3 regions of the Dyadobacter subterraneus genome follow, and region 1 is predicted to be linked to each of the others. Evidence: riboswitches for the same ligand, from Rfam matches in the RefSeq annotation. Region 1 holds a riboswitch; each other region holds the start of a gene.

Region 1 (10,158 bases):
GGTGCGTTCGTTATCATACCCGAAACGTGATCCAGATGCGCATGAGAAATAAGAAATCCTTTTATAAAACTCCTTGAAACCTGATCTGCCGTGGCTGAAAAGGCGCCATTGGCAACTGCCACTTCCACTCCCTGCCGAACCGTTCCGCCATCCAGACAAACATAAGCCTGGGAATTAACCGGAGCGATCATATAAGCCGAAAGATTTCCTTCCGCACCGCCACCTTTTACGCCAAGCGGAACGACATTAAACGCCGATTGCGCCTGACTGACTGAAACTAAAATCAGGTAAAAAATGGAAGTTAAAATCAGGTTGTAAATCCGATGTTTCATGATGATTTGGATTAAGGGTATCATAAAAATAAAATCCTTCACCCTAAAAGTACGGATGAAGGATTTATATTATTGTTTATTTTAAATTCAATTCAACGTTCTGGTATCTAAAACTCGAATTTCAATTCTTAAAATGCTACCGTATATCGTACGGAAACGGCGCGGCCTGGTAAATTATAACCGCGTTTTTCATAATAATTTTCGTCAGTCAAATTATTTATTTTCAAAGCCAATGTATGTTTTTGAGCGATTTTGAAAGCGGCGGTGAAATCCAGAACCATGTATTTTGGATAATCAATAACGGGATTAATCGGATCTGTATAATCTATATCCTGACGTGTTCCAATCGAACGACCGGACAAACGAAGCCGCAACCATTTTAAATTATCATATTCCAGACCATAGTTAAATGTGTTTTTCGCCACATTCTGAATATCACGGGTAACTTTTGATTCGTCAGTACCCACAATATCTTCCGTTGCTTTGATCATGGAAGTGGCATTTACAAAAGCTCTGAGGGAATATCTGTAATTGGATAAAGCACCAAAATCATAGGTTATTTCGGTTTCCAAACCATTAATTTCAGCATTTGCTGCATTGACAAAAGTAGCGCGGGAAACGATCACATCTTTGTTTGCAAGAGGCTCGTTAACTGTTCTGATCACCTTGGCAATCCGGTTTGTTACCTTTGTTGAGAAATAAGTAACATTTGCAGAAAGTCCTGCTTTTGGTTTATTAAAACTCAATCCCAAATCCCAGCTCACGCTGCTTTCATTTTTCAAATCCGGGTTTCCGGCAGTCACCGCAATTCTTCCTTTTGAATCACGAACTTCATTATACCCGGCCACGCTATAAGCGTCCGTTGTTACAAAAGCACGACCGACCGTTCCTTTCACACGTAAAGCCGGAATCAATTCATAACTCACGCCAAGACTTGGACTCGTGAACGGATTGTTTTTTTTGCCTGATTTATAAGTTGGCAAAAGCGCCGTTTCCTTCACGTCAAAGGTAATATTGTCATAACGGACACCAGGTTGAACAGTCAATCGACCGAAATTCAACATCGCCTGAGCAAAAAACGCAGAAGAAATTAGTGCATAAGCGGGTTGTGTCGGCGCACGTTCTGTCGTATCATTCGTCCAGCGACGACTTTCTGTTGAAGAATTCAAATAGTCATAACCAACAATTAAAGAATGATTTCCGATTGTCCAGACATCTTTTACCTGGATACCTTTCCAGTTATTCCCCAATTCGGCAGAGCGGAAAGGAACAACAGTTTTGCCGGATACATTGAGTGTATAATTTTTTGTATTTTCTTCCGAAGTAAATACTTTCAAACTCGGACTATGATTTCCAATTTTGCCGGTCAGCGAAACATCAAAAGCTGCGCGATCAACATCTTTTGTACTTGCCTCGGTGGAACCGGAAGAAATTTCACCCGGCGATTCTACATTTTTCGCCTGGAATTTATCGCCGCGAATATCAATTCTCCAATTGTCATTTAACTGATATCCAAGCCTTAAAGAACCCGTGAAATAATGAAGTTTTGTGTAAGGCCTTGTTGCACCATCCGTCTGGGTTTCATCCACATCCGTCTCCGGTTGAGTTGTGTAATTTTTTCTGACCTTGGTGTAATCAAAAGCATCACGGAACAAATTCCATTTCCCGATCTTGTAATTTTTTGATCTTTCGAAATAGGAAAAAGACATATCGTAATCCAGCTTTTTCGTCAGATTACCACCTGCATTCAAGCCAGCCTGGTACGACTGAAAGCTTCCATATTCCAGAAAACCGTTCCCTTTCGTATCGCCTTTTGATCTTTGGGTAATGATGTTAATAACACCACCCATCGCCTGAGAACCGTACAAAGAAGAAGCAGGCCCTTTCAAAACTTCAATTCTTTCGACGCCATTCAGATTGATTTGAGACAAATTGGTTGCACCCGCCGCACGGCCGTCAATCAATAACAAAGTCCGTTGGTTTAACCCTGAAAACTGAGGACGAAATCCACGGATACCAATTCCTGATGACAAGTTTGGATATTGGATTACATCCACCGCAGCCGTCTTTCTTACGATATCAGTCAGGTCATTTGAAGGCGTCATTTCAATATCCTGGCGCGTAATAATATCCAGTTTTTGAGGAATTTTTTCTTTCCGCGTTTCATAACGTGTAGCCGTTACAACCACAGGATTCAAAATATTTTCTCTTGTAGAATCAGATAAAACCACTTCCTGCGCTTGAGCGGAGAAAGTGGCGGTCATGGCTAATAGACCTGCAAACGTGAGTTGATGAATGGTAGCTTGGTAAAAATTGAAATTCATTAGGTATGGATGTATAAAAAATGATTGCGATTTTGAGCTTATGAAATCAGACTTTTTGAAGAATATCTCACCCTTCATACGCGCCGTATAATGTTATCAGTCCGATAACAGTTGAGAAAGTCCCGACTATGTAATTAATAATTTTTAATACGCGATCCCGTTTCGCAGCAAATTTATTGATCGAAAAAGCGAAGAAATAACCATAAGCAGACATGGAGAAAATGATTCCGAAACTTTGCAGAATAATGATCCAGACTGCCGTGTAAGCATCACTTGCGGCGAGGGTCAACGCTACTGCGCAGGCACCACCCGTTCCGGCCAGTCCGTGCACCATGCCCACCCAAAAAGAACGGCTGAATTTTTGTTCGGCTGCCGGTTGAACTGTCAAATCAGGCTTTCTGAAATTCCGGCGGAAGGCTACAATTCCGAGCCAGATCATCAACGGTCCGATTACCAATTCGACCTTTTCAGAAATGTTCAGAGAGATTGCTGATTTCAATATCAAAACCAGACAAGCAAAAAGAATCAACGTCAAAGAATGTCCAAGCGCCCAGTGCGACGACCGCCAGATTAATTTCAAACGATCCTTCGGCTTCTGGTTTTTCTCCGTTGCCAATACAGAAACTGCTGCCATATGATCCGGCTCAAAAGAATGCTGAACTCCAAGAAGAAGAGAGTCGATAAGTAAATAATTGATCATTTCCTTTCACATAAGTTATTGAGAAAAACCCGTTTACCATATCACAGGCAACTTATGGAAAATGCAATACGAAGCAACCCAGCAACAAAAATCACGCTGCCAAACCAGTAACTTCACGCCTTTTTTCCCGAAAGCATTCCGAATATGATGTTACATGGCAGGTCTTCTGGCTCGTTCAGTCTCCCAACGCCTTCCCGGGATTAATTTTGAATGATTGAATCTTGAATGAGAGAATGATGGAGCGCGCCAGATTTTGGAGTTATCAGCCATTCTATCATTCACTCATTAAATCATTCAAAATTATCCCCAGTGGCAAAAATGTTGTGACTTTTTTAGTGAACTTACAGCAGCGGGTACTACTCCGGATTTTCACCGGATTCCCTTTTAAGTGTTCGGCAAATTTTGCGTCACACACCACTTAACGGCTGCAAACTTACTATTTAATTTTATAGTGAGACAAAATTATTTTGCCGGAAATAAGTTTTAAGCGGTTTTTACGAGACGTTCCTAACGGAACGAAAGTTGTGGGTTGGCTATGTTTTTCTACCGACGAAATGTCCTGATGGGACAATTAAGTATGTGAATTCTTTATCGCAAAACATTGCTAAATGAAAACATCTTATTGATGTAATATACTCATTATTAACAATTTGTCACATACAAACATCTCGTCTATAAAAGAATAAGCCGAATCCTAGCACATGTTCAATAGGAACATCTCGTCGGCAGAAAACATATTCATCATTTAACAATCCTGTTCCATAGGAACATTCGTTGGTAGAAAGATACGACAAACCCCATCGCCATGTTCCGACAAGAACATTTCTTGATATAAAACGTATCCTTATTAAACCACCATGTTCCATAGGAACATTTCGTTGGTAGAAAAATACATGCATTGCTTATTGTTGCGCGTTCCTTCGGAACGTTTCGTGACTTCCGAAAATCTTTGCTACTATTCTAATTCCTTAAAAATATACTGGTCGTTCCAATCAATGTCAAAAGCAATTAAAAACTTCCGGTATTCCTCCATAAAATTTTTCTTTTGATGATGTGTTTCCTGATTTTGAATGTACCTGATTACATCGGGCACCTGACTTTTTCCATATGAAAAAGCGCCATAACCTTCCTGCCACGCAAAAGGATACTTACAGAAATTCTGCGTTTTAATCCATTTGCTGCTTTCAGTTTTTACGTTTTGAATCAAAGAAGAAATCGATTGATGCGGACTAATACCAACCAAAATATGAATGTGATCAGGCATGCTGTTAATTTGAAGCATTTTGTGCGATTTTCCTGAAAAATACCTGTGATGTATTTGTGTAATTTTTCCTTCCAAATAGGTTGAATCAAAGCTTCCCGATATTTTACCGCGAATACAAATTGGACATAAATTTGTGTGTAGGTATTAGCCATTATACATTTATTTATAGTGTGTTAGAATTGCAATCTATTGAAAATTAAGAAGGAGCCAAAAGATTATTCACGCATTTTTATGAACGAATAACCAAGATGGAACAAGCCGACAAAACAAAATCACGAAACGTTCCTAAAGGAACGAGTGTTCAGATGGTATCGCCACTTTCTACCAACGAAATGTCCCGATGGGACAATGAAGTAAATGAATTCCTTCTCGTAAACATTTCCTAAGTGAAAGTATTTTGTTGGTAGGAAAACATTAGCATTATTCAACCATCATGTTCCGGCAGGAACATTTCTTTGGTAGAAAAACCATCAGCTTCCGGACATTCGTTCCATAGGAACGTTTCGTAAAACTTTCAATTACTCCATTTAAAACCCTACATTTGCGCCTCAATAAGTTCTTTTCTTTATTTTTCCAACAGGAAAAGGTTTTACTATCAGTGAATTAATAGGGAATCGTGTGTAAATCACGAACTGTCGCGCAACTGTAAGTAACATCAAAAGTTTATATCAACAATGTCCACTGGGGCAATGATTGAGTTTTGAATGAGAGAATGCTAGAATGGCTGACGGCTCCAAAATCTGGCGCACTCCACCATTCTATCATTCTCTCAATCTATCATTCAAAATTCATTCCCCGGGAAGGACGGTATAAATGTTACAAGTCAGGAGACCTGCCTTTTCTTTGTTGACAATGCTTTCGCGGAATGAAGCTTCGTCAGGTTTGGTGTTTGTATATCCAGGCAATTTTGCCATGGATCGTCGTGCGCTTTTTGTACGACTCTAAACGTTTTTCTTGTCTTTTTTTCCTTTCTCCGTTTGCATTGTAAAATGCTGTAAAGAGCTTTTAACTCATTTCTCTAAACAAGTTAAAAGTATGCAAACGCAAAAAAACTGTTTCCCGCGGACTGGAAACGGCCATCTCATTTTTCAAAAAAAACGGTACAGTTGTGTGCTGAAAATCGCTTTATTATTTCAATTTTTCCTGATTAATAATGTCTTTGCACACCATTTTGGAACATTAAACGGTTCCATTCAAAGTGAGACAGGAGAGCCGATTATCGGTATTCATGTCCGTTTGGAAGGTACCTCATTCGCCACGATTACGAACGAATCCGGGCATTTTGAAATCAAAAATATTCCGGCTGGGAATTATACATTTTTGGCGAGTGGGACTGGTTATGAAGTAAAAAAAGAAAACATAGATATCAAGCAAAATGAGATAACACTTTTACAATACAAACTGAATAGTAAGACCAACGAATTGTCGGAAGTAGTAATCAGTTCGGTATCAAACCGCTCTTTTTCTTCGGTAAATAAAATTGACGTTGCCTTACGTGATATGCCCATCACCACTTCGACGGTTTCTGTAAAAACTATTGAACAACGCGGCGCGGATAATCTGGGTGAAGCGATGAAAAATACAACCGGTGTTCGTGCAAACAATACTTATGGTGGCTTTCAGCATTTTACGATCCGTGGTTTTTCAAATTTCGTTTTACTGGTTGATGGTGTTCGCGACGAAAGACATAATATCTCAACCAGCGCACCAAATACGAACCTTGCCAATGTGGAAAGCATTGAAGTTCTGAAAGGGCCAGCTTCGGTACTTTTCGGTCACTCCGCTTTGGGTGGAATTATCAATATTGCCAGAAAAAGACCTACTGAAAATTTCAAAGCGGATTTTTCTGCTACGTATGGAAGTTTTAATACAAGACGTATACGTGCCGGTGCCGGTGGAGCGGTCAGTGATAAATTACGTTACCGCATAGATTTTGGAATGTCGGATACAGACGGCTATCGTCATTCCGGTTCGAATACCAACAATGGATATCTGGCCTTAGAATATACCCCGACTGACAAAGATTTATTCTATCTGACCGTTGGAGCAAATAAAGATATTTATGATACTGATGCCGGAATTCCAATGCTTGAAGGAAGCAAAACAATACCAGGTTTGAATGTTAATACGCGCTACAATGACCCGGCCGATTTCCTGAAACATACCCGCTATGATTATCAGCTAAAATACATTCACAAGTTTAATGAAAGGTTGAAAATCTCAAATCAGCTTTCCTATTACGATGATAACATCAATTACTTTTCAACAGAAGAATTAACGCCAAATGCTACACTGGATTCAATAAATCGGTCATATCCTTTTTATTTTAACCACTTGACAAAACCTTTACAAAACCAGTTGGAATTGACTTATGAGTTCAATACCGGAAATATTGAGCACAAACTGCTGGTTGGTTATTCACTAAGTTTTTTGAACAGAAAAACCTACAATGGCGATGTTTACGGCCCTGGAAAAAACATGACCATTGATGTTAACAACCCAATTCTGAATCAGGGATATATCAATTTTACAGACAAAAATTACCGTGCAACTATGGAAAATGTTCACGGAATTTATGTGCAGGACTGGATCAAAATCACGGAAAATCTGAAAGCGTTGGCTGGTCTTCGTTACGATATTTTCGACGGGACTTACTATACGAATTTGGTCGATGCTGACAGAAATGTGACAGAAAAGGGAGCTAAGTCTACTATTTCAAAAGCAGCTTTAACCTACCGTGCAGGATTGGTTTATCAGCCAATAGAATCCTTGTCTGTTTACGGATCTTACTCAACTTACTTCAAACCCTCGCGCCGAGTAGCGCCAAACGGAGAAACTTTTGACCCTGAAACAGGATATCAGGGAGAAGTAGGAAGTCGCCTGGAATTATCTTCGAGATGGGCTGCCAATCTTGCTTTTTATTACATGCGGAAAAATAATCAGCTGGAAGCTTTGCCAGGTGGAATTTACAAACGCATCGGTTCGGCAGAATCAAAAGGTTTTGAAGCAGAAATCAGCGGAAATCTTCTGCCCGGTCTGGATGTGACGGCTGGCTATACTTATTCAAAAGCGAAATATTTGCCATACAAAACCGCAGAAATTAACGCTGCTGCCGGAAAACGAGTGGCTTTTGCACCAACCAATATGTTGAACGCCTGGCTGAACTATGAATTGCAAACGACTGCCTTAAAAGGTTTGAGTATAGGTGCCGGAGCAAATTATATGAGCGAAACTTTTACCACAAGTGCTAATGATTACGCATTGCATGGCTACACCACAACAGATCTTGCGTTTGGATATCGCGTTGGACGTGTCGGTTTAAGATTCAATATCAACAATGTATTAAACGAAAAATATTTCGCGAATGCCATTTTTGCCAACCAGTTCTCACCCGGACCAACTAGAAATTTCTTGTTGAGCTTAAAATACAGCATCTAAAAAGGTGCAGCGCACCGGAATATTTGTAGTAAAAGCCGCCCTGCCCAGATTCGGAAAGGTGCCTCGCACTGAAATATTTAACCGCAAACATTTCGATTGGCGACTACCAGTTGCCAATCGAAATATCAATATCAAACTCCCAACATGAAAACCATTACAAAATACACCCTTCTTTTTCACCGCTACCTCGGCTTTGCATTAAGTCTGCTTTTTGTAATCTGGTTTTTATCGGGTTTTGCCATGATGTATGTCAAATACCCGACAATGAAGCAAAATGAAAAATTACAAAATCTCCCGGTTATAGATCTTAGCCGGACAAAATTCACTTTAAACGAAGCACTTCAAAAAGCAAATATCACCGATACGCTCAGAGCTGCCAGATTAGGCATGTTACTGGAAAGACCTGTCTACCGCATCACGACCATTCAAAATAAAAATCTTGCGATCTACGCAGATAACGGCGAATTATTAGCACCAACCGATACGATACTCGCACAAAAACTGGCTATTGCTTTTGTAAAAAACAGATGTCAGCCGGAAAAACTTGAAACACTTACTGAAATCGATCAGTGGATGGCGGGCGCCCGATCCATAGGGTATCAGCCGCCGGTGCATCGGTTTAAGATGAATGATCCCGAAAAAACCTATGTATATGTTTCGACACAAACCGGAGAAGTAGTACAAATGGTGAATGTCAAACAACGCTTTTTAGCCTGGCTTGGCCCTATTCCGCACTGGATTTACCCAACCGTTTTATTGAGAAACCGCCCGCTCTGGAATGATATCATTGTCTGGACTTCTTCGCTTGGGACACTAATGTGTAGTGCCGGAATTGCCATGGGCTTTATCCGTTACAAAAGAAAAAACAAAGATTCGCTGGCATTTAGTCCGTATAAAAAGAAGTGGTTTCGCTGGCATCATTACACTGGATTTGTTTTTGGAATTTTCGCTTTCACCTGGGTTTTCAGCGGTTTGTTATCTATGACACCTTGGGATTGGGCGCCTTTTACAAGACTGAATCCGGAAGAAAATAAACAATGGACCGGCGGAATTTTCAGTCCAAAACTTTTTGCGCTAAGTCCGGTTAATGCCTCGAAAATATTCAAAAGCAATCTTGCTTTAAAGGAAATTCACTTTACACAAATTCAGGGAAAACCGTATTTTATTGGCTATCAGGATGAAATGCACACAGAATTATTATCCGCTGACAATTCCGAAAATAAACCCTTTGCGCTTTTTCCTTCAAAACCATTTGTTAAAAATATTATGGATTTGAACCCGGGTGCAAGTTTAGAAGAAGCCGTAGTCCTAACAGATTATGACGATTATTATTACACAAAAAATAAGGATAAACGTCTACCGGTATTGCGTGTCAAAATGAATACGCCGGAAAAAACCTGGTATTATGTTGATTTAAAAACGGGTCAGGTTGTATTAAAACATGAGAAGAAAAGTCGTTTGGAAAGATGGTTATACAACGGTTTACATAGTCTGGATTTCAGTTTTCTTCTCTACAAAAGGCCGCTTTGGGATATTGTAGTGATCATTTTAATGCTTGGTGGATTGGCTGCGAGCAGTACGGGATTGGTGTTAACGTGGAAATGGTTGAGGAGAAAAACGAAGAAGAAAGCGAAAGTGGGGTTAAAGACGAAAATGATTATATGAAATTTAAAAGAGATATTCACGAGACGTTCCTAAGGAACGAAATGGTGGATAACGCATCCAACTCCTACCCACCAAACGTCCCTTTTGGACGAATAAATGGTAGCCAAGATGTATCACATAAAATTATAGACTCGCTAAATAAAAACGTTCCAAAGGGACGGCTCGTTGGTAGCTACAAATTATGAATCTTGATGGCCTTCGTTCCATAGGAATGGCTTGTGTAAATATCCAAAAACCATCAACATGAACTTAAAAATTGTCAAATACCAACAAACCCGATTCTTAATGTATTTTTGTTAAGACAACAATAAACACCAATCGCCGACTCCTATGAAGCACAGAATTTTTTACCTCTTTCTATTTTTCATTCCACTTCTTTCCGATGCCCAGAATGCGGCGATGCCTGACACGGGCTGGGTCCGGAAAAACTATCAA
Region 2 (10,158 bases), 100 kb from region 1:
GAACAGTAAATGCTTTTGCCGGTGAATTGTAAGAGTGATTGTGTCGCCATAATTAAAAATTCAATAAAAGCATGCCAATATTAAACCTCACGAGCTCACCAGATAAGACGGAAAATTATGTTATTTTTGAAATGACTTTTTTAAAATTTGGAGTCAAATCAATAAATTCTTTTCAATTCCTATTGATATGGCCATTCAGAATCAAGACAACCTGCTTTCCCCAGCCGAAGAAGCTGCCCGCTACTTGCAAAACGCAAAAGAAATTTTGAGCGAAAAAGCAGGTAAAAAGGACGGATTATATGCTGATATTAAATATGTAAAAATGGCTGCGGGTACTGCTTATTCAGCTGCCTTGCTAATTCTGGATGAATATCTGAAACAAAAAGAAGGAGTAAAATTCATTAAACCCAAAAGCATTGAAGACTATACAAACAGGGTTAGAAAATATGACAAAAAACTGTTGAGATTATTAGTCAATGTTTACGACGAACTGCATATAATCGGATATTATCACGGTACAAGATCTGTTGATACCATTCAAACCGGCCTAAGTAACGTAACCAAAATGCTTGCCTATATCTGAGGTCGCATTTAAACGCAGAGGTACGGGAGTTAAAACGCAGAGTTGAAGGAGTTCATTTTACTCTGCGTAACCCCGCGCAAAACTCCATTACTCTGCGTTTAATTCCCTAATTTTGCCTCTCCCTTGCCACAAGGGAAAAGTAATTTTAATAATTCTTCTCTATGAAATATCCTTTTGCTGCCTTGGTTGGACAGGAAAAATTAAAGCGCGCACTCATATTGTGTGCAATCAATCCGTCCATTGGAGGTTTATTGATCAGAGGAGAAAAAGGGACGGCGAAGAGTACGGCTGCCAGAGGATTGGCTGAAATAATGCCGTTAATTCCTAAAAATGAAACCTTTCCATTATTATTTCAGGAAAATGATTTGCAGGATATTTGCGGTGAATGTCCTGTTGATATAGAAGAAATGGCAGTTCCTTTTATAAATCTTCCCCTTGGCGCAACCGAAGACCGAGTTCTGGGAAGTCTGGATCTGGAAGGTATTTTATCAGAAAAAAAGAAAAGATTACAACCAGGTTTATTAGCAACTGCACACCGTGGGATTTTATACATTGATGAAGTAAATTTACTCCCTGATCATTTGGTGGATGTTTTACTGGACGCTGCAGCGATGGGCGTTAACACAATCCAGCGCGATGGACTGTCTGAAAGTCATCCTGCAAAATTTACTTTGATCGGTACTATGAATCCGGAAGAAGGAAATCTGCGTCCTCAATTTCTGGATCGTTTTGGATTAATGGTCGATGTGGAAGCGCCGCGGGATGTTGCGGAAAGAACGGAAGTTGTACGCAGAAGAATTCATTTTGAAGCCAATCCGGAAAAATTTTCCAGTCAATGGGCTGCTGCTCAAAAGAATCTTCAAAACCAGATCAAAACGGCTCAGCAATTATTACCGTCTGTTATTTTGCCTGATGGATTATTGACTTTGATCAGTCAGCTTTGCACAGAAATGAATGTGACGAGCTTACGGGCGGATATCGTGATGTATAAAACTGCAATCACGCTGGCCGCTCTGGACAAAAGAACTGTCGTGACAGCCGAAGATGTACGACAAGCTGCTGAACTGGCACTGATTCACAGACAGCGAAAAAAACCATTTGAAGGAAATAGTAAAGGTGATAACAGGCTGGATGAATTAATGCAGCAGGAACAGCCAGAGCAAAACAATCTGCCGCAACAGCAAAATCAACCTGAATCAACAAAAGAAGAAGAAGAAGAGCTACTATCTTCTAAGCAGTTGCCTTCTGACGATCAAAATAATAACGATGATCCGGAATCACCTTCTTCAAAACAAGAACAAGTATTCGGTATAGCACCTCAAAAAGAAGCTCCAAATTTTAAAGTTGATTTAAATCCTGTTTCGCACCAAATGCCGGAAGGCCGGAGAAGTCAGGCAATCAATACAAATCGAGGGCCTGAATTAAGAGCGATCCCCGATCAATCTCCAAATGATATATCAATTATAGCAACGGTACAATCTGCCTTAATCCGTGATCAGGATGATTTTCATATTACACGAAATGATCTGCATCAAAAGGTTAGAAAAGGAAAAACAGGAAATTTAATTCTGTTTGTTGTGGATGCTTCGGGATCTATGGCGGCGAGCAGCCGGATGGAAGCGGTGAAAGGAAGTGTGCTGAGTTTACTTACGGATGCTTATCAAAGAAGAGATATGGTTGGCGTGATTTCCTTCCGTGGTGTGGAAGCACAGTTACTTTTGGAACCCACTTATAGCGTTGAACAAGCTGAACAAGCCATGCAAAATTTGCCAACAGGTGGAAGAACTCCTTTGCCGCATGCCTTGCAATTGGCCATTCAGGTGATCAATAAATTAAATCCGGATAAAGATTTAAAACCGCTTTTGGTTATTCTCAGCGATGGGAAAGCCAATGTTCCGCTTCCGGGAGGTGGTGATGCCTGGCAGCAAACACTGCAATTATCCGGTCAATTATTCCAATCCAATATTCCAGCTTTGGTGCTTGATACTGAAAACGATTACCTTCGTTTTGGAAGAGCCGCCGAAATGGCGAAGGTGATGGGCGCAGAATGTTTATCACTTGAAGAACTTTCTTCGGAAAATATCACGGTTACTATTTCCGGTAGAATTGTCTAATTTTCTTTTTTTTCACGCAAAGCAAATAAGGTTTTCGCAAAGACCGCCAAAAATCTTCGCGTACTTTGCGTTTTATCCGCGCGGCGTCCGCTTTTTTTGCTTTGCGTGCAACTTTACCTTAACCTAATGTCAAAGACCAGAAATCTCACAAAATCAATCATGTTTGTCGGCACCGCTTCCGATGTTGGCAAAAGTGTGATTTGCGCAGGATTTTGCAGGATTTTCAAACAAGATGGTTATCATCCGGCGCCGTTCAAAGCGCAGAATATGTCTTTGAACAGCTACGTAACACCGGAAGGTTTAGAGCTTGGACGCGCACAGGCGGTTCAGGCAGAAGCGGCAGGAATTCCTTGTCATACCGACATGAATCCGGTTTTATTGAAACCAACCAACGACCAGTCATCTCAGGTGATTTTGAATGGAAAACCGGTGGGAAACCAGTCTGCATACGAATATTTCAAAACCACCGACCGGAAAGAATTATTCATGGCTGTAACGCAGGCTTACGATCGATTATCGGCTCGATATTCCCCAATCGTGATGGAAGGAGCCGGCAGCATTTCTGAATTAAATCTTAAAAAACGGGATATTACAAATCTGCGAATGGCGCTTCATGCAGGAGCAGCAACCTATCTGATTGGAGACATTGACAGGGGCGGAATTTTCGGAAGTGTTTATGGTACCATTGCTTTATTGACACCAGAAGAACGTCAGTGTATCAAAGGAATTATCGTCAATAAATTTCGTGGTGATTCACGACTTTTTGAAGATGGGAAAAAAATGCTTGAAGAATTAACCGGCGTTCCCGTCGTTGGTGTTTTGCCTTTTTTCAAAGACATCCATATCGAAGAAGAGGATTCCGTTTCGCTTCAAAATAAATTTAATACAACGAAGGAAGGAAAAATTAATGTAGCGGTCATTTTATTAAAACGGCTGTCTAATTTCACTGATTTTGACCGACTGGAAAAAGATCCCCGCGTACACTTATTCTATACTTCACAACCGGAAGAAATTGCAAAAGCCGATATCATCATCATACCCGGAAGTAAAAATACGCTTGATGATTTGTTGACGATCAAGAATAATGGCGTCGCGGCGGCGATTGTTAACGCACGTAAAAACGGCAAAAAAGTCATTGGGATTTGTGGCGGTTATCAGATGATGGGAGACCTGATTGAAGATCCTGATCATGTAGAAGGTTCCTTGGAATCGATGCCAGGACTTGGATTACTGCCTGTAAAAACGGTTTTAAAGCCCGTCAAAACGACCTTGCAGCAACATTTCAGTTATCGGAAAAATCCGGAAGTTTGTACCGGATATGAAATTCATATGGGAGAAACGACTTCTGAAATTAATTCTCCGGTTACTGTTTTATCAAATGGAAGACCTGATGGCTACTTTTTAGATGAAAATTGCTGGGGCAGTTATCTGCATGGTATTCTGGATAACGCGGTGGTGATCGAAGATTTATTATCCGGTTTTTCAACAGAAACGATTGCTGAAACTTTCGACTATAATCAATTTAAAGAATTGCAATACGACCGGCTGGCAGATCATATTCGCGCGAATGTGGATTTGGAAATGATTTATAAAAGTCTGGAATAAATAGAAAATCTATGTTACAAGGCCACGGCGACGACTCGTACCGTTATGCCCAAAAAATCATCGCAGATTTCAGTACCAATGTCTGGTACGGAGGTGAACCGTCGGGTTTGAAAGAATATATTTTTGAGCAATGGTCGGCGATAAACCGTTATCCGGAAGTGATGGCTGAAAGTTTGAGTGAATTGGTTGCGTTTCATCATCATTTAAATCCCGAACAAATTTTAATTAACAGCGGAACGACAGAAAGCATTTATCTGATCGCGCAGGCTTTTGCGGGAAAAAGAACAACCATTGTCACGCCCGCTTTTGCTGAATATAAAGACGCATGCAAATTATATCAACACGATCTGACCTTTTTGCCCTGGTCTAAAATCCAGGAATTTCCTACATTGTTAACCGATCTGGTTTTCATTTGTAATCCCAATAACCCTACGGGAAAATCATTTTCTCAACTCGAAAGTTGGGTTCAGCAAAATCCTGAAACGCTTTTCGTCGTTGATGAAGCTTTTATCGATTTCACAGTGCAAATCAATTCTTCGATATCTTTAATTAACCATTATCCAAACCTGTTGATCATGCATTCGCTTACCAAAGCTTATGCGATTCCAGGGTTACGATTGGGTTATGTTGTCGCTTCGGAGGATTTAATTTCGAAATTGAAAGGTATCAAACAACCGTGGACAGTAAATACGATGGCGCTGCAAGCCGGGAAATTTATTTTTGAAAACTACCAGCAAATTCAAATCCCCTTAAATGGTTTACTAGCCGAAAAAGAAAGATTTACAGAAAAACTCAGCCAAAATCCGATATTGAAAATTCATGAAAGTGCTACACATTTTTTCCTGGCAGAAACACTGAAAGGCAACGCAGCGGAACTCAAACAATTCCTGATCGAAAAATATGGACTTTTAATTCGTGATGCGAGTAATTTCAGAGATTTAACAAAACAACATTTTCGGATCGCTACCCTGTCGCCTGAAAAAAATAATCTATTCATTGAAGCCCTCGAAGAATGGAGAAATTATTGATCATAGCTCCGTTGATTGTCGGTTACATTCTGGATTTAATTATCGGCGATCCTGACAACTGGCCGCATCCGGTTCGTGTATTTGGAAATGCTATTGCATCTGGCGACAAACTTTTAAATAAAAATTCATCTCGATTTTTGAAAGGAATGTTGTTAGCAACAAGTCTTTGTCTGCTCACATTTTTCTTTTTTTATTTTCTAAATAAGAGACTTCTAAACATAAATATGTGGCTTTTCATCGCCGTCAACAGCGTTTGGGTTTGGTATGGATTAGCAAATAATGCTTTAATCACCGAAGGTCAAAATGTGTTTTTAGTTTTGGAAAAAGAGGGATTGGAAGCAGGAAGAAAGCAACTGTCGCGCATCGTTGGCCGGGATACTTCGCAGTTAACTGCCCAGCAAATCCGGATAGCGGTTTTTGAAACCATGTCGGAAAATCTTAGCGACGGTGTTATTGCGCCATTATTTTTCTACGCAATCGGAGGCGTTCCGGCCATGATGGTTTACAAAATGATCAATACTTTGGATTCCATGATCGGTTACCGCAGCGATAAGTACGAGCAATTCGGAAAATTCGCTGCCCGACTGGACGACGTTGCGAATTTCATCCCGGCACGAATTACGGCATTGCTTATGGTGATTGTAACAGGAAATTATCGCGGTCTGCAATTCGTCTTCAAATACGGAAACCAACATAAAAGTCCAAATTCAGGCTATCCGGAATCTGCACTGGCCGGAATTCTTAATTGTCGTTTCGGCGGGCCAAATGTATATCATGGAAAGTGGGTTGACAAACCTTTCATCGGGGAGAAGGAACGGATTATCGAGTCGGGGGAAATTCGGAAAGCAGCATGGATTAATCATAAGGTTTGTTTTGTAACCGTCTTGATTATCAGTTTGTTTTTTTATCATTTCCTTTGATAAGATCCCAATTTAACGACAATGCTTATTTGCCATCGGCAGATCTTGTAGGTAGAAAACATTTAAGGTTAATTACGAGGCGTTCCTATCGGGAACGCTTTGTGGCACGAGTTACATCTTTGCTACCAACGAAATGTACCGATGGTACAGTATCCAAATACACGTGAAACCGATTTGAAATAAATAATTGGGATTTTATTCTTAACTCTCCAGAGAAGTCAAGTTTTAAAGGTGACATCTATTCTTGCCTTCTCTTATACCTAGCTTATTTCATCAATAGAAAATACACACATCAGATTTATTACAACAAATCAAAAACCCCACATAAATCTTAGTAGTTTTGCATTCATCAGGGTAGTATCCCGGATTTGCGAAAATCCGGTTACTTTAAAAGGGAATACCGGTGCAAGTCCGGAACAGTCTCCGCTGCTGTAAGTTCATAAAAACATTCATGACAATTGCCACTGGGGACAATGATTGAATTTTGAATGATAGAATCAGTGAATGATGGCCAATTGCAACACATTCTCTAATTCACACATTCTATCATTCAAAATTACACCCCGGGAAGGCGTCAGGGGAAATGGAACGAGTCAGAAGACCTGCCTTATTCACTTAATACGCATAGCTTTCGGAAGAAAGGCTGGTAGCACAAATGACAAAAAAACAGAAGACCTCCTTTTGGGAAGTTCGCAATGACTTTGCGTGCATTTCCACTTTTATTGCAGCTGCGAAGTTTGCGGCTTTATTATTTATCCCACTGCTATTTTTAGCAGGCTGCGGTACTTCTTCAAATCTCACTGAAAGTGCAGAAACGGCTTCTTCGGGGAAAGACTATTTTTCTGAAAAAATCCAGATTCATCATGCCAAGGGCTTCACGATCGAATACCACGATAATTTTAAGGTGATCAATGTTTTAAGTCCGTTTGAAAAAAGCACCGATACGGCCAAATATGTTTTGCTTCAACGCGGCACAAAAAAGCCGAAAGGATATTCAAACAGCCAGTTTATTGAAATTCCAATTCGTAGTCTGGTCGCGATGTCGTCCATGCACGTAGGGTTGGTTGGACTTTTGGGAGAAGAAAAAATTGTAACCGGACTGGGCAATTTGAAATATGTTTCCAACCCGGAAATTATCAAACAAATTGAGGCGGGCAAAATTGCCGAAGTTGGAAAAGATCAGGGGTTGAATGAGGAAAAATTGATTACCATGCACCCGGATTTGATCATGACCACGGGCAGTCCGGTTTCAAAAATGGAGCGGTATACAACTTTGAACGCTGCCGGAATTCCTGTTTTGATTAATTCTGAATGGGTTGAAACTACACCATTGGGCCGTGCGGAGTGGGTTAAACTTTTGGCAGCGCTGCTAAATCGTGAAGATTTTGTCAACAAGAAATTTGCCAAAATGGAAGAGGAATACAAACGTCTTGCGGCATTATCTCAAAAAGTGAAAGTAAAACCGAGCATCATTACCGGTATGAATTCCAAAGATTCATGGTTTGTCCCGAATGGAAATAGTTATATGGCGCAGTTTTTCCGGGATGCCGGCGCAGATTATCATTGGAATAATACCAAAGCAACGGGAAGTCTGGCGTTAAATTTTGAAGCCGTTTACCCGATCGCTCTGACAGCTGATTATTGGCTGAATGTCGGGATCAGCAACTACGATAACAAAAAAGAAATTCTTGCGAAAGATCCTCGTTATACCGATTTCAAAGCTTATAAATCCGGACAGATTTACAGCTATAATAAACGTGTGAACAACCGCGGTTCGAATGATTATTGGGAATCGGGTGCTGTGAATCCGCAGATTGTTTTGTCGGATCTGATCAAAATCCTGCATCCGGAATTATTACCGGAGCATGAGCTGGTTTATTATAAGCAGGTGAATTAGGCGGTCGGCAATCGGCGGTCAGCTTCCGGCTCTTGCCACTCGAACTCTGGGCCGATTAAAATACTAGTTATGCAAATTTCTTCTCAATCTTATTCCAATTCCCGTCGGCTGATCATTATTGTTCTGTCGGTTTTGGCTGTGCTTTTTTTTCTGCTGGATATCATGCTGGGGTCGGTAAGCATTCCGTTTGGTGAAGTGGTGAGAATTGTGTTTTTGGGAGAATCGGACACTACCGCATGGTTATTTATTATTGAAAAAATACGCTTACCAAAAGCGATTACGGCCATCATTGTGGGCTGCGGATTATCCGTCAGCGGACTTCAAATGCAGACTTTATTTCGCAATCCATTAGCTGGCCCGTCCGAACTGGGTATCACGGCCGGAGCCGGGTTAGGCGTTGCAGCCGTAATGCTTACGAGCGGAAGTACCGCAAGTATTTATGCAATCCGGCAATTGGGTGTTTCCGGGAGCTGGCTGATTGTTGTGATGGCATCGCTTGGCGCCGCTTTGGTTTTGTCCATGGTTTTATTGATCGCCGGAAGAATTAAGGATAATGTTATTTTATTGATTGTCGGCGTGATGGTCGGGACGATAACGGTTTCCGTGATCAGTATCTGGCAATATTTCAGTCAGCCGGAAGAGTTGCAGGAATATATTCTATGGACTTTCGGCTCACTTGGCGGCATTGTTCAATATCATTTATACGTACTCTCCGGCGTCGTGATCGTTGGTTTACTCATCGCTTTTTCTTCTTCAAAGGCACTAAATGCCATGTTATTGGGAGAAAATTATGCAAGAAGTATGGGTTTGACGGTTGGAAAAACCCGCTTCATTATCATGGCCAGTACCAGTTTACTTACGGGAAGTATCACCGCTTTTTGCGGCCCGATTGGTTTTGTTGGTATCGCGATTCCACATATCACCCGATCACTTTTAGGCACTTCCGATCACCGTATTTTAATTCCTTGCTGTTGTCTGGTAGGTACTGTTTTGATGCTCATTTGTGATATTATTTCTCAGATGCCGGGAACGCAGACCGTTCTGCCGATTAATGTGGTCACCTCATTATTAGGCGCGCCGGTTGTGATCTGGGTTATTGTCAGTCGCAACAATTTACGTTCTTCTTTCTCATGAACGATACGCCGCTACTATCTGCCCGGAACCTGACCATCGGTTATAAAACCGGAAAACGAGAGCCCAGAATCGTTTCAGAAGCTCTGAATCTGGACTTATGGCCGGGGCAACTGGTTTGTTTATTAGGTCCAAATGGCGCGGGAAAGTCAACGCTTATGCGAACACTTTCAGGCTTGCAGCCCGCACTTTCCGGAGAAATTATAATTGATAATGAATCTTTGGTAAATCTGAAACCTGTTGACCTTGCGCAAAAATTAAGTCTGGTTTTAACTGAGCGGATTGAGGCAGGAAATTTGACAGTCAGAGAATTGGTAGCGCTGGGGAGAACGCCTTACACCGGTTGGCTGGGCACACTTTCTGAAATTGATAAGAAAAAAATCGATTGGTCGATGGACGCTACGGATACAAAACGTTATGGCGAGCGACGAATGAACGAATTGAGTGATGGCGAGCGGCAAAAAGTAATGCTGGCCAGAGCATTAGCGCAGGATACCAAACTGATTTTACTGGACGAGCCAACCGCCCATCTTGACCTGCCGAACCGTGTGGAAATGATGCGATTGCTGCATAATCTCGCCCGTCAAACCAATAAGGCAATTTTACTTTCCACACACGAATTGGATTTGGCGCTTCAAGCTGCGGACAAGCTTTGGCTCATGCATCCGGATGGAAAACTCGTTTCTGGCGTACCGGAAGATCTGGTTTTGAACGGAAGTTTTGAAGCGGCTTTTATCAAAAACGGCTTCCACTTCGACCGGAATACCGGCACATTTACAATTCACAAGGAAGCCTCATCCACTCCTATTTATTTACGCGGAAAAAGCAATCTTGTTTTCTGGACAAAACGCGCGCTTCAACGGGAAGATTTTGTAGTAAG
Region 3 (10,158 bases), 340 kb from region 1:
AAAAAAAGAACGCACATCTCTTCAAACAAAAAACTTTGTCGAAGGGCAAAGACACAGGCCGTAGAAAGACAGCTACAAAGCGAACTAAACGTAAATAATACAATACGATATCCAATAATTCCGTTTAACTTGGACAATAGAAAAACCTGTTTCTCTATTTTTATTTTATGAAAGAATCCGTTGTTATTTGGTTTGCTCTTTTAATACCTGTTCTTGGGCTTGCCCAGGAAAAACATTTGGCGAGTGCGGCACCTGTTTCTGATACCAATATTTCACAAAGAAGACCGCTGGAATTAAAAGAAAGACGCGTAGTTCCTTTATTTGGCGAGGAAAGCAAAACCTCGCAGCAGATTGACGAAGAAATTAAATTTTTAAGTGATTGCGATAAATCATTTTCAAGCAGACCAGAGGCCAGCAGCTTTTTTTCAGCGCGTGCCTGGGAGTATTTGCAGGAAGGATCTCTGGACACAGCTTGTTACCGTTTCAATCTTGCTAATTTGCTGAACGACAAAAATGTTGAGGCATATTGGGGACTTGGCGTAGTTTGTTACCAGAGAGAAAACTGGGTAGATGCTAAGCGTATGTTAAGTCGTGGTGTAAATCTTCAATCGAATAATGTTCCTTTATTGGTTGATCTTTCTACTGTTGATCTTAAACTTTATGCGATGAACAAACAGCAGGAAGATCTGGACGAGGCGAATAAATTGTTGGAAGAAGCAGTTGCGCTGGATTCAACTTATGCTTTGGGACAATATAATCTTGCGCTCGTTTACTACAATCGCAATGAACCGGAGAAATCCTGGGAGCGACTTCACAAAGGTAGAATGCTTGATTTTAGTCAGCTGAACATTGAATTTGTAGAGCTTTTGAAAGCAAAACTTCCTGATCCGCAAGGGTTTTTTAAGTAGGAAATAATACTGAAATCAAATTAGATAATCAAAAAAATAAGTCAACCTGAAAAGGCTGACTTATTTTTTTGTTCGAACTATTTCGGTTTCGCTTAAATTAAAGCTGCTTAAAGAAAAATCCGGTAGGAGCAACGCCTACTTTAACAGAATCAACCAGAGAACCATCTCCACGGTAACGAACAGCATAACCGGATTGTGAATACGAAGGCGTAACTGCTGCATAAACTAATCCTTGTGTTGGATCAACAGCCAGACCCGTAAAAATTCTATTTACAAAAGGAGTTGTTACGTTAACCTGAGTATCTGTAATCGAGAACTTGTAAGTTGCTCCGTGGCTGATGTAATTTGCGTCCGAGTACGAAAGAACAAAATAGATCGTTGAGAGATCAGAAGCCATTGCAAAATTTTCTGGTTTTTTAGTTTCGTCGGTACCGATTTTCAAAGTTGTTTCAATAGCAAAAGTTTCAGTATTCAAACGAAATAATTCTATCCCTGCTTGTACCCATAATTTTCCGTTCGCATCAACGCCAATTGGATTTGGAGCTGATTTAAAAGAAATACTACTCAAAATTGCATCAGCAGAGGTGCTGATAACGGTAAGCTTAGTACCACCACTATAAAAATTATCCCCAACAAAAACTTTGTCTTTATAGAAAATCATCTTTTCAGGGCCTTTATCAGTACTGATTTTCTTGGTAACCTTGTTAGTCGCCAAATCAACCACAGCAACGTACCCAACCGGATAAGAATAATCTGAATTAAGTGTGTTCCAGCAAGTAACGTAGGCTTTATCATTGGTTACAGCCACAACATCACGTGGGTTTTCAATATCAGTACTGATCGTAGCTTCTGATGCAAATGTATTGGCATTCACAATTTGAATTTTATCTTGTCCGGCTGCTGAATTATCAACCAGAATTAATCCGTGATCTCCTGCAATATCATAACCTTGCACACCACCGGCGAGTGCATTTCCATTTACTAACGAGAAAACATCCGCATCAGCAGTAGTGTTTTCTCTTGCAAAAAATGAAACAGAACCATTATTCTGTGAGAAATTTCCTTCATTAATTACAAAAACGCCCTGAACATAAGTACCTTTTGGAACAGGATCGCTTTGATTACAAGACCACAAAACTGCTGATATAGAGGTGATTGTCAGAATTCTGAATAATTGTTTTTTCATTGTTTTATCAATTAAGGTATTCGTTTAAATAATTATTTGTTAGTCGTGCTGATGAAAGTTTTATATCGAATGATTGGTTGTTTTTAAAGAAAACAATAAGCTAATGGCAAAACTACGTCCGGGCATGGGATTTCCATTAATGGATTGGTAAAAAGAATTGGTAATATTATTTACTCTGCCCTGCAAAGAAGCGGCCGCTCCACGCCAGTCAAAGGTGGTTTCAACCAGAAAATTTTCAAGAATATATCCCTGTGTAAACTGTGCATGATCAGCCAAAGTGTATCGTTTTGAAACAAATTGTAATTGATTTGTCAACCGGATTTTTTTGTATTGAACAAACAGATTTACGTTTCCGGAATGTAAGGGAATGTGCGGTAATTGTTTGCCGACAATATCAGAGGCATATGCGTCATAAACCTTTTCCTGCGAGCTTTTTGTAAAAGCATAATTCAAATTACCGCCCGCTTTCCAATTGGTCCAGTTTCCCTTCCAGCCGATTTGTGTTTCAATGCCTCGTGCAACTACCAATTGCAGATTTTCCACGCGGAAATTATTCGCAGGATTCCAGTAAGTCCAGTTATTAATGCGATTATGATAAGTTGTTAAACTTGCCGTAAAAGAGTGAGTACAACTGACAACATGTGTTCCTTCCAAACCGATTTCTTTGTTAAAACCATCCTCAGGACGAATATTTGGATTGCCCAGACTTTTCCAGTAACGTTCATTTAAAGTTGGGACGCGGTAACTTCTCCCAACAGAACCTCTGACTTTTAATGAATTAATATTATTTTGAATCAAGCGATATTCGGCACCAAGCGAAGGTGTAAAGGGTGGATTAAATCCTGTAACTAAGGCCTGGCGAAGATTGATGGAGACCAGGAATTTTGGAGTAGCGTGCCAGCGTGTCAGAAGAAAAAAATCTTCACGATTCTCTGCGGTAACGGGTTTTTCATAATCAGTAAAGTGTGTTATATAGTGCGTAAATTCTGCTCCCGCCTGTAGTTGAATATTTCCCAGATTTTTAAATTTCCATTCAAATGCACGCTCAAACCTGGCACCGATTCTATCGGTAACTGCATGATCGAATTTTGAATAATCACCTGCCGCATGATCAACAATGTCCCGGATCCAGGAAGTTCTGACCGTCCAGTTATCAACCTGATACCTCAGCATTGTACGATAAGACTTTATTGCGGTATATTCACGGCCTGTAAGATTTTCAGGATTATTGGTTAACTGATTATCAGTAAGCCAAAAATGTGCCGATAATTGATGGCTGTTTTTTGTAAAATATAAGTCCTGAACCAGACCTTTCTGGAATGTTTCGGAAGGAATCATTTGTTTCTTATTCCTTTCAGTATACGGATAATGATTATTCATCCTGCCATCATATGCCGCGGTTTTTCCCGCAAAAGTCCATTTGTTAGCGAGGTTCGTCCCGTATTTAATAGTTGCCTGTGTTTGGCTGTTTCGGAAACTTTCCTGCTGTCTTCCAATCATAACTTGCAGTCCTGCCTGAGGCATGGAACTTCCCAGCAAAATACTTCCACCTACTGCATCAGTTCCCACAATACTGGCGGAAGAACCATACTGAACGGATAACTGGTCAAATCCTGCAACCGGAATTGTTGAAAAATCAGTTTGTCCCAAAGTGGGAAGATTTACATTAAGACCATTCCACAGCACCGCAGTATGATTTGCGGAAGTCCCGCGAAAAGCAACGGTTGCTAATTGTCCGGGACCGTAATTCTTAATAATGATGGGCGTATTTAAAGAAAGCAGATCCGTAATATTTCTGAAACGAAATTGTTCCATCGTAACAGAATCGATTTTCTGCACTTTTAATCCGCTCATAAAACGTTCAGGCGCATAACCATAAATGGTCACCGGATCCAGATGAATTGAATCCTTTTGCGCCATCAATTGATTTTCGAAGGCATTAACCAACAAAATCACAAGCAGGAGATAAAAGCGAATTTGCCCGCTACGCACCGTAAAAATTCAAGATCATCATAGTAAAACGATTAAATGATTTTTCCTCCGAAAATCAAAACGCTGAATGTTTCTGGCAGGTCTCCTGGCTTGTCTTGCTGATCCTGTACCTTCCCGTTTTCACAGTGGTTATGCAGATGAGATCAGTTTTTTGTAAGACTTACAGTTGCGGGGACAGCTCCCGTTTTTCGCGGGATTCCCTATTAAGCCATATGGTTGATTTGATTCAACTTCCGGCACCAAAAACTTTGTAAAGTTAACGAAATTATGCGGGTGTCACATAATCGTTTTTTTGAAATGGCGCTCTCCTTAAAATCGTTGCGTTATCTTTGCCTAAAATTCTGACAATTTGTTAACCCGCACCACAAAATCTTTTTCACTTTCAGCACCACAAAGAGGTGTTCTTCTGATGCTTGGGGCATCTTTTTTCTTTGCCCTAATGTCTGCAATTTCAAAATGGCTGAGTCGTGATTTTCATATTGTACAGCTGGTTTTCTTTCGAAATATTATTGGCGTATTGTTTATCGGAACAAGTATTTTGCAGCGACCGTTGAAGCAAAAAGGTGGGAGACTTGGCTTACTTATTTTTCGCGGCGTTGTCGGAACACTTTCATTATATCTTCTTTTTTACGCAATTCAAAATCTTGGATTAGGCCGAGCCTCCACGTATCAATATACTTATCCCATTTTTCTGGCATTTCTGTCCTGGCTTTTTCTGGGGGAAAAATTAAATTTTACCGAGTGGATTGCTATTTTACTGGGCTTTGCCGGGATACTGTTTGTCTTCCGTCCGGATCTTTCGATGTCGGTCAGAAATCATGTCATAGGATTGGGAAATGCATTATTAACTGCTGTTGCCTATCTGGCGATTCGTCAGCTAGGACAAGTTTATGATACCCGGGCTATTGTGCTTTCCTTCATGTTGAGCGGAATAGTTCTGCCAATATTTTCAATCGTAATCGGTACTTATTTCCCAAATGATCAGCTCGACTTTCTAATCGGAACTTTCAAATGGCCGGCAACCTGGCAACACTGGCTGGGATTTCTTGCACTGGGAATTACGGCGATGATCGGCCAGATCATGATGACACAATCTTTTACGTTTGATAAAGCAGGACGCGTCGCAGCGGTCGGATATTCCAATATTCTTTTTGCTTTGATATTTGGATTTTTGATGGGAGAGGCGATTCCAACTATTACCACATTATCGGGAATGGCCTTGATTATAAGTGGAGGTTTGTTAGTCTCTTTTTCAAAAGATAAAACAAAAAAATAAGCTTGCCACGAACGCACGAATTTAGTGTATTCGTGGCAAAAAAATTATTCTTTGGATTCGTTGAAAAGTAATTTATTTCCAAAAGGATCTGAAACTTCCATTGTAATGGCATTCCATGGCGCTTCTTCCAATCCCGGACGGTTGAAACGGTAATTTTTTTCGATCAATTCGGCATGATATTCTGTTAAACCCACACAGTCAATAAATACTTTCCCGCCAGGCGTGCAGTCACCGTGATGTTCTGTCAGGTGCAAAACAATCCCTTCTTTTGAAACCTGTATATAAAGCGGAAAATTGGTCTCAAACTGATGCGTCCAGTCAATTGTAAAGCCCAGCCAGTTTACATAAAATTCGACCGCCTTTGCTTCGTCGAAAATTCGGATAAGCGGAATAACTTTGTTTACTTTCATGATTAATAATGTTGATTGTTTCGCAAGCAAATGATTACTCGCAAATGAATATGTGTATGGTAAGATTTGAATATAAAATTGCCTGATATTAATTCATAAAAAAATTATTTGGTCAAAAAATGCGTTTTAAAAATGTATATCAAAAAATTATGAGACGATCAGCTTACATATTTACTTCGGTTTTGATTCTGTTTCTTGCATTAACCAGTTTCCGAACAGATTCTGTAACAAAAAAAGAAGAAGGAATTCACTGGATGACCATTGAAGAAGCCTATGCGAAAACCCAGAAAGAGCCGCGGAAAGTGTTGGTTGATTTATATACAGATTGGTGTGGCTGGTGTAAAGTGATGGATCGGGAAACGTATAAAAATGCTGAGGTAATTGATTACATCAACAAAAAATATTATGCCGTAAAACTGAATGCTGAACAAAGAGAAGCCATAACGCTTGGAAGTCAGAAATTTGAATTTATTGCAGAAGGACAAAAAGGCATTCATCAAATTGCACTGGCGCTTACAAATAATCAGCCAAGTTTTCCAACAACGATTTTCCTCGACGACAAATTTCAAATGATCCAGCCTTTGCCAGGTTATATGAAAGCAAAGGAATTTCATGAAGTGATCACCTTCTTTGGCGATAATTATAATAAAAAAGAGTCTTTCGAAGATTATAAAGCGAAAACTTATAAGCAGCTTTATACAAGTAAATAACCTGGTTAGAAATAAAAAAAGGCTTAAAAATGAATTTATCATTTTTAAGCCTTTTTTTATTTCTCTGTTGATTAATTCAGCAAATCAATCCCAAAGGGATATCCTTTTTATAGAAACTAATATTCGCAACCAAATCCAGACTCCTTCAGAGTCACCTGTAATCTACCTTTTTCCTGTTTGGGCCAAGAATTCAACAATATTCACAGGAGGCTCCGAAGGAGCCAAAACTCTGAGGAACAAGTGCAATTGCTATAAACAGGAAGCTTCAAAGGAGCTGAACTTCCCAAATTAAATTGTTTCGCCTTCCTGCATTCTTTCCGCATTTTCAGCAATACGCAAACGCTCGATAAATTCTGCAATATCACCTTCCATTACGGCAGGCAAATTGTAAACGGTGTAACCGATGCGGTGATCAGTAATCCGGCTTTGCGGGTAATTATATGTTCTGATTTTGTCAGATCTGTCGCCGCTTCCAACCATGGATTTACGCTGAGAACTGACAGCATCATTATGTTCTTTCAATTTAATCTCGTAAAGACGTGAGCGCAAAACACCCAAGGCTTTATCTTTATTTTTCAACTGCGAACGTTCATCCTGACAGCTAACAACCAGTCCCGATGGGATGTGTGTCAAACGAACGGCAGAATAAGTAGTGTTAACTGACTGTCCACCAGCACCTGATGACATAAATGTATCAATACGCACATCGTTCATATTAATCTGAACATCAACTTCTTCTGCTTCCGGTAAAACGGCAACCGAGGCCGCTGAGGTATGAATTCTTCCCTGAGATTCCGTTTGCGGTACACGCTGAACACGGTGAACGCCCGATTCAAACTTCATTTTACCGTAAACATCTTCACCTTCAACTTTACATATAATCTCTTTGTAACCTCCGTTGGTACCTTCAGTAAAATCCATGATCGACGATCTCCAACCCATTTTTTCGAAGAAACGCTGATACATGCGGAACAAATCGCCGGCAAAAATCGAAGCTTCATCTCCACCCGTTCCACCTCTTATTTCAAGGATAATATTACGGCTGTCATTAGGATCTTTTGGTATCAATAATTCTTTAATGATCAGATCCATTTCTTCCATTTTTGGAAGCAATTCGTCCAATTCTTCTTTTGCCATCTGGCGCAGCTCCTCGTCCTTTTCATTGACGATCATATCTTTCGTCCCTGCAATATCCTTTTGAAGTTTTTGGTAAATTGCGTACTGTTCAACAATCTTTCCCAAATCCTTATATTCCTTGCTCAATTTGGAATATTTAGTGGAATCGGAAACGATTTCAGGTTGTATAATTTGTTGCGAAACTTCTTCGAAACGTTCTTTTATGGCTTCTAATTTATCTTGCATATCGCGTTAATGTCTTTTGGCATTGCATATTCGGGCGACAAAGATACGCATTTTAGGTTGAAGAATGTTTTTCGTACGTTCGTTGTCTGTTTTGAATTACAAAGTTGTATTTAACGTTGAAGAATAAGTGTGGAAAATCCCTGATTTTGTTTGTTGAAATCTGCTTTTGTAACGCTTTTACCAGTTTAACTTATAAAAATAAAATGAATCGTATCGTATATATTCTGGCTTTTGTATTGCTTTTGTCTGGCTGTAATAATACCCGTGTTGAAAATACCAAGGAATTGTCCAATGAAATAAAGCAATCGAAAATCGTGCGTGTTACCAATACCCAGCTTATTTATACGGTCGACGAATGGGGAAAGAAAATCTCAAAACTGGCGCAGAAATCATTAGAAGAAGCACTGGTGAAAAGTCCGGAAAAGGCAGCCGAACTTTGTAAAAACCCATCTGAAATCCCAATTATAGGTGCTTTGGAAAAAAAGTATGGCGTAAAAATTTCATTGCTTGGTTCTGATGATACGACAAATACAGAACTTGATAAGAAAGAAACCGAGCTTTTAAAGGCATATCTTTATAGTGCCAAAAGTAATACAACCTCATTAAGCGATAATGTTCAGCCGATTAATGATACCACAGTTGTCTATAACGTTCCTGCTGATTTACAAATTTGTAAAACCTGTCTTGCTGACAAAACACCATCATTTGCACTTTGGAGATTGTTATTTGACAAAAAGGAAATTCTGAGAAAAGTAGATGTAAAAACCTTGAAAGATTGATTTGGATCGGTTTTTGCTACTTGAATGTAAATTACTTAACGTAGCAGACGATATGGCTGATCAAGATCAATTCAATCCGGAAGATTTTACCCATTTTCGGGAAAACAAGAAAATCCCGAAAGTGATCGAAAATGAAATTTTAAAAGCACTTTCATTTTATCCCGAATTGCAAAATGTACCGATTGATTTTGTGTTTAAACAAAACATAAAAAAATCAGTCATGCAGGCGCAGCCAAAAATTGGAACAATGTTCACGGGAAAGAAAAATCGTGGTTATCAGATCAATATCAGCGCTTTATTTAAGTTAACACATACTGCAATTCCTATTCATCAAATTCCAAAGGATATCCTGATTGGCTGGATAGGGCATGAATTGGGGCATATTATGGATTATCATAATCGCAATATTTTTGGCATGATCAGATTTGGTTTTGGGTACTTATTTTCAACAAAATATATTCAGCAGGCAGAAAAGGTGGCGGATACTTTTGCTGTTACCCATGGTCTGGGAAATTATATCATCCAAACTAAAAACTTTATCCTGAATCACGCCGAATTACCAGAGAAATATAAACAAAAAATTGCCCGGCTATATCTTTCTCCTGATGATATAGTCGAGCAAGTGAGATTATTGGAAGTGCAAAGAGCAGCTTTATGAATTTTGACTTACAAAAGCTTCAAATTCAATAAAATCTTCTTCTTTCATGACCCGGGGAATTTTTACCTGTCCGCCCAGTTTCTTAGTTTCTTCGCTCCATTTATGAAAAACAGTTTCGGGAATAAGTACCACTTCAACGCCTTTTAGCGCTTTTCCACGCGCAACTTTATAGTTTTTATTGCTGGTTTGTAAAGCATTGTCGAGCGATTCCGCAACTTTGATTGCATCTGGAAACTTGTCAGAACTGATATACCATTTCAAAATAAATTCTTCATTTTTATGAACTGCGGCAGCAATAAATTCGGTCATGACCAGATCATATTCTTTTTCCAGAACACGAAGTGCATCATTCATCTGGTTAACAGAAAGTTGCTCACCCACTACATTCAGATAATGTTTTGTCCGACCGGTGATTTTTATTTCTGCCCTTGATTTGTCCGTTATCATTACCGTATCGCCAATCATATAACGCCACGCTCCGGAAACGGTAGAAATCAGCAGACAATAATTTACATCTTCTGCTGCGTCTTCAAGGGCAAATATTTCTGCATCCGGTTTCACCAAACCATCTTCATCAATATTGTCGCCTTCCATCGGTACAAACTCAAAGAAAATTCCGCTGTTGGTAAATAAAGCCATTGAAGAAGTCTCAGGCCGGTTTTGTATGGCAATAAAACCTTCAGAAGCCAGATAAGTATCGATGTAAATCAGGGGATGAGCAAATAATTTTTCCAGACTTTTCCGGTAAGGATCAAACGCAACGCCGCCTGTTGTATACACCTGGAGATTTGGCCAGATTTCGTGGATATTTTTTAAGTTATGCTTTTTGATAATTTCTTTCAGCATCAACTCAATCCATGCAGGAATTCCAGACAGA

What was found. Region 1 has a riboswitch for cobalamin ahead of IEE83_RS31810 (TonB-dependent receptor). Riboswitches for the same ligand answer to the same signal wherever they lie in the genome.
Region 2: linked by a shared signal. The riboswitch ahead of IEE83_RS31340 (ABC transporter substrate-binding protein) and the one ahead of IEE83_RS31810 (TonB-dependent receptor) in region 1 are both predicted to bind cobalamin.
Region 3: linked by a shared signal. The riboswitch ahead of IEE83_RS30290 (TonB-dependent receptor plug domain-containing protein) and the one ahead of IEE83_RS31810 (TonB-dependent receptor) in region 1 are both predicted to bind cobalamin.

The regions. Positions count from the first base shown of each region.
Region 1 is NZ_JACYGY010000002.1:1,480,702-1,490,859, reverse strand. It holds gene IEE83_RS31835 (MBL fold metallo-hydrolase) at 1-332, opposite strand, end outside; gene IEE83_RS31830 (TonB-dependent receptor plug domain-containing protein) at 461-2,596, opposite strand; gene IEE83_RS31825 (sulfite exporter TauE/SafE family protein) at 2,724-3,356, opposite strand; cobalamin riboswitch at 3,496-3,790, opposite strand; partial or broken gene tnpA (IS200/IS605 family transposase) at 4,312-4,772, opposite strand; gene IEE83_RS31815 (hypothetical protein) at 4,869-5,006, shown strand; cobalamin riboswitch at 5,188-5,474, shown strand; gene IEE83_RS31810 (TonB-dependent receptor) at 5,656-8,058, shown strand; gene IEE83_RS31805 (PepSY domain-containing protein) at 8,203-9,723, shown strand; gene IEE83_RS31800 (CocE/NonD family hydrolase) at 10,054-10,158, shown strand, end outside.
Region 2 is NZ_JACYGY010000002.1:1,377,943-1,388,100, reverse strand. It holds gene IEE83_RS31370 (ligase-associated DNA damage response exonuclease) at 1-50, opposite strand, end outside; gene IEE83_RS31365 (DUF5618 family protein) at 188-583, shown strand; gene IEE83_RS31360 (magnesium chelatase subunit D family protein) at 745-2,697, shown strand; gene IEE83_RS31355 (cobyric acid synthase) at 2,824-4,302, shown strand; gene IEE83_RS31350 (pyridoxal phosphate-dependent aminotransferase) at 4,314-5,330, shown strand; gene cbiB (adenosylcobinamide-phosphate synthase CbiB) at 5,315-6,250, shown strand; cobalamin riboswitch at 6,586-6,874, shown strand; gene IEE83_RS31340 (ABC transporter substrate-binding protein) at 6,906-8,147, shown strand; gene IEE83_RS31335 (FecCD family ABC transporter permease) at 8,217-9,281, shown strand; gene IEE83_RS31330 (ABC transporter ATP-binding protein) at 9,278-10,158, shown strand, end outside.
Region 3 is NZ_JACYGY010000002.1:1,136,225-1,146,382, forward strand. It holds gene IEE83_RS30275 (DEAD/DEAH box helicase) at 1-98, shown strand, start outside; gene IEE83_RS30280 (tetratricopeptide repeat protein) at 168-908, shown strand; gene IEE83_RS30285 (YncE family protein) at 1,006-2,094, opposite strand; gene IEE83_RS30290 (TonB-dependent receptor plug domain-containing protein) at 2,155-4,014, opposite strand; cobalamin riboswitch at 4,145-4,345, opposite strand; gene IEE83_RS30295 (DMT family transporter) at 4,436-5,362, shown strand; gene IEE83_RS30300 (glyoxalase superfamily protein) at 5,407-5,772, opposite strand; gene IEE83_RS30305 (thioredoxin family protein) at 5,922-6,482, shown strand; gene prfA (peptide chain release factor 1) at 6,771-7,844, opposite strand; gene IEE83_RS30315 (hypothetical protein) at 8,048-8,623, shown strand; gene IEE83_RS30320 (hypothetical protein) at 8,676-9,281, shown strand; gene IEE83_RS30325 (GH3 family acyl-acid amido synthetase) at 9,276-10,158, opposite strand, start outside.